One region of the Paenibacillus sp. Cedars genome, then DNA from elsewhere that is predicted to be linked to it. Evidence: predicted binding sites of a transcription regulator. Region 1 holds the regulator's gene; the other holds the start of a gene.

Evidence for each region. The regulator Rex, encoded in region 1, represses fermentation and respiration genes when NADH is low (regulators of the CRP and FNR family bind a similar motif). The targets are predictions, from matches to a motif close to TTGTGAAATATTTCACAA.
Region 2: a site for Rex is predicted at 816-833, ahead of B9D94_RS30310 (TorD/DmsD family molecular chaperone). Genes of this name have one in related genera too.

The regions. Positions count from the first base shown of each region.
Region 1 is NZ_CP020866.1:3,528,394-3,530,597, forward strand. Features, by position in the region: gene B9D94_RS17760 (amidohydrolase) at 1-866, opposite strand, end outside; gene B9D94_RS17765 (redox-sensing transcriptional repressor Rex) at 841-1,506, opposite strand; gene dinG (ATP-dependent DNA helicase DinG) at 1,570-2,204, opposite strand, start outside.
Region 2 is NZ_CP020866.1:6,313,069-6,315,272, forward strand. Features, by position in the region: gene moaA (GTP 3',8-cyclase MoaA) at 1-701, opposite strand, end outside; gene B9D94_RS30310 (TorD/DmsD family molecular chaperone) at 1,045-1,722, shown strand; gene B9D94_RS30315 (efflux RND transporter permease subunit) at 1,832-2,204, opposite strand, start outside.

The DNA.
Region 1 (2,204 bases):
GCAGGCACGCGCGCTATACCACTGGCAAGCTTCAGATTACTGCCTGGATTATGAGAGACCGCGACTTGATATTTAGCCAAAATCTCGATCTCTTCATCAGTCAAATGGACGGCGTGCGCCAGAAGTGTAGGACGAGAGAACATGCCCAGCTTCTCCAGATGCGCAACGGGACGGAGTCCGTAGTCATTCACATTCTGGGCCACTTCCGTGTCCGTTTCCGACATATGTGTATGCAGCGGCAGATTCAAATCATGGGATGCTTGGACGAATTTTTCAATTAGATCCGGTGGACACGTATACGGTGCATGCGGCGAGAGCATCGTTGTGATTCTGCCATCGGCTTTGCCGTGCCAGTCCTTCGCAAATGCAACCGCCTCATCCAGTTTTTGCTGCTGAACCTCAGGCGGACATAATCCGATAACGCCACGGGTCAGGACACCGCGCATTCCTGAATCCTCTACCACCTTCGCAACCTGGTCCATCTGATCATACATATCCACAAAAGTTGTGGTTCCGCCCTTGATCATCTCCAGCACGGAAAGAGAGGCTCCCCAGTAAACATCATCGGCCGTGAATTTGGCTTCCATCGGCCACATTTTTTCCTGCAGCCATACTTGCAGCGCCAAATCGTCTCCATAACCGCGGAGCAGTGACATGGCAGCATGTCCATGGGTATTTACCAAACCAGGCAGGAACAACAGATGTGTGCCGTCGATAATCTCGGTTCCTTCCTCTACCAGCGGCTGTTCCTCACCAAGATAGGTAATGCGGTCATTCTCAACAAACATGTATCCACGAAGAACGGATCTTCCATCCTCAAGCACAGCAAAAGTACCGTTCTTAACCATCCACTTCGTTGTCGTCATGTGAAGCTTCCTCCTTACCGTTGTCCAAATAATAAGCCAAGCTCTGCAAATCGGTTGTAAAATCGGCCGTATGAATACGGATATGAGGTGGAGCTTTCAGGATGGTTGGCGCAAAATTCAGAATCGCTTCGATGCCTGCTGCAATAAGCTGATTAGCTACGTTTTGCGCCTCAAAATCCGGAACGGTAATAATCCCGATACGAATGCCGTATTCATGTACGGTTTTCTCAAGCTCTTCCATCGGCTGAACCGTCAAGTTGTTGATTTTCATACCAACTTTGGGGGAATATGAATCGAAAATAGCCACAATCTTCATATTATCCTTCAGGAATGCATTGTAATTGGATAATGCATGTCCAAGATTACCGGCTCCAACCAATGCTACATTAATCTTCTGGTCCAGCTTCAGAATCTGGCGAATCTTCTCAATCAAATAGGAAACATCATATCCGATCCCTTTCCGTCCAAAATCACCGAAATACGCCAGGTCCTTACGAATTTGAGCAGGATTCAGATCCAGTTTCTGCCCCAGCTCCTGGGATGAAACAGTTGAGACCTCCCGCTTCTGAAGCTCATTCAAATAGCGCAAATATACAGGTAATCTGCGGACCACGGCTTCCGAAATTTTTTCCGATTTCATGCATGCTCCCCCTAGTAAAGGTTAATAACTACATCTCTTGCATTTTCATTCTTCGTTTAGCTATCATTCATCGGATTGGTTATCTGCTCCAACCTCGACCTCTTCCTGAAGCCATTCCGAGATGCGTGGAACAATTCCCTCTGTCGGCATATGCTCCATCTTAGGTCCTGGCAAGGAATATAAGAAATATTTCCCGTAATAGGATTCAATCACCCGGGTATCGTATACAATCACGATCCCTTTATCCTGTGCCGTCCGCACCAGGCGGCCAAACCCTTGCTTGAACCGAATAACCGCTTGCGGAACGGAAAGCTTCATGAAGGGGTTCTTTTTCTGCTGCTGCAGCAGTTCACTCTTGGCTTCCACCAGCGGATGATTCGGCGGCTGGAAAGGCAGCCGTACAATAGCAAGACAGGTCAGCGCCTCGCCCGGAATGTCGACCCCTTCCCAGAAGGAGCTGGTGCCAAGGAGCACCGATGCGCTGCTCTCCTGGAAGCGTCGAATCAACTTGGTTCGACTGGTCCCGTCCATTCCTTGCCCCAGCACCGCAATGTCACTTAATGCCAATGCTTCCTTCAGTGGCTCATGCACCTGACGCAGCATCCGGTAAGAGGTGAACAGAACGAGCATCCTTCCATGGGTAGCGATCGCCGTTTCGGCCAGTGACTGCACAAGTGTGTTCACAAAGAGGGCATCCC
Region 2 (2,204 bases), 2.8 Mb from region 1:
GGCCCGTTGCCGGATGGACCCTGCTCTTCCTGGATGCTCCATCCGGCCTCCTGACACACTTCGGATACTCGGCTTAGTGGCAGGTACGAATCGCGCCAGGCATCGGATGCTTGACCAATCGGCATATATTCAATAAAGCGGACATGTAAGGGACGATTGAGTGTCATGGCGATGAAATCGCGGATCTCATCTTCGTTAAAGCCCTTCATCAGCACCATGTTCAGTTTGATGGGATCCAGGCCGGCTTCATAGGCTGCTTCGATGCCTTCCAGCACTTTAGACACATGGCCGCCGCGCGTAATGCGTGCATAACGCTCCTCGTGAAGCGAATCCAGACTGATGTTGATTCGCGTGAGTCCTGCTTCCTTAAGAAGCCGGGCTTTTGATGGCAGCATGATCCCGTTGGTTGTGAGGGATATATCTTGAATTCCTTCTATGGAAGCAATCATACGGACTAAGTTCTCCAGATCCTTGCGCACGAGCGGCTCACCGCCGGTAAGACGTACTTTGGATACCCCCATGGGGGCAAGAACGCGGAGGATCGCGGCGATCTCTTCGTAACTCATAATCTGATCGTGAGGTTGGAATTCCATTCCTTCTTCCGGCATACAATAGACACAACGCAGATTGCACCGGTCCGTCACCGAGATACGAATATAATCATGGACCCGACCGAAAGAGTCTTTAAGCGGTTCAATCATGGAAATCCCCCTTTCGTAGCATACATGGTCACATTGTAGCTATTCCCTGAATCGGAGTCAATGCGACATTTAGGTCCCTCCCGGCGGACAAGCTGCAGGCAGACGGTCATAATTTTGTGACAAGTATCACAGAAAACGCTTTCGAAATCATGTATATTGAACCTGTGGACAAAAGCTTTCTCCCCTTGAAAGCGAGTAGTGACATTCTAGATTTCCGAAAGTTTCCTTATTTTTCCGAAATTTTCGGAAATCATTTCAAGCTGCTTTCATTAGACGTTCATCTAAGATATACTGTCAAGGATATCACATCCAACAAGAGAGGTTACAAAGTAGGAGGTTCGATATGGGGATATCACCTGTTCAAACTTTGGAGGTACCTGACGTCTGTCACAGGTGGCTTGAAAACCGGGGAACGGTTTATGAGCTGCTGATTGATTTTTTGGGCAACTGGCCCAGCTTGTCTATGATTGCAGAATGGAGCCGCGGAAGCGGAATTAGCAAGGCTGCGGAGTGTTCGAAGGCAGGTTCAGACCTGATGAAATATTTGTGCGGACGCTCGCCTGAGGAATTGGTTCGGATTTGCGAGTATGAAGGGGCGGAATACCGCCGACTGCTTGAGCAGACCAAACAGCGTCAGGCCGCTGAGTCCCATTATACCCAGGATGGATGCGCTCAGGATTTGGCCGAGTGTTATGCATCCGCTGGTGTAGCATTCAATAAACTGCATGGCGAAGCGGACGATCATATAGCCCTCGAACTGGAATTTATGACACTGCTTCATGACCGTATGCTGAACAATACGTATTGTGAACACAGCATGCTGCAATTAATGCAGGTTCAGGAGAAGTTTCTGGAAGAGCATCTGTTGTCATGGGTGCCCTCTCTCTGCAAGGATCTGAAAGGTTCTACGGAGAGTCCGCTGTATCAGGCATTATTCAGCCTGCTCGAGGAGTTCCTCGCACAGGATCTGAACATGCTGAAGACGTGGAAGCAATCCAGGGAAGCTGTACTGGTGCATTAGAGCAGCAGATAAGAAAACCATAGCAAGTTATCATGCGAATCGCAGTCATCTACAAAAACAAAGCCCCGGTCTCCTAAATAGGAGGCCGGGGCTTTTGTGTTATATCGGATTAATCTTCGATTCTTTTCTTGCTGAACTTCATCAGGAACTCATACACGATAGGTACAACAACGAGTGTGAGCAGCGTCGAACTGATCAGACCGCCGATAACGGTTATGCCGAGCCCGCGTGAGATGATACCTGCGCTGTTTTCCCAACCGAATACGAGAGGCAGCAGCGCACCGATGGTGGCCAGTGCCGTCATCAGGATTGGACGAAGACGGGTTGCACCGGCTTCGAGCAGGGCTTCGCGAGTGCTCATTCCTTCGCGTTCCATGTGGATAACGCGGTCGATCAATACAATTGCATTCGTGACTACGATACCAATCAACATGAGTACGCCCATGAGAGCAGATACGTTCAATGTCTCGCCTGTGATGAGC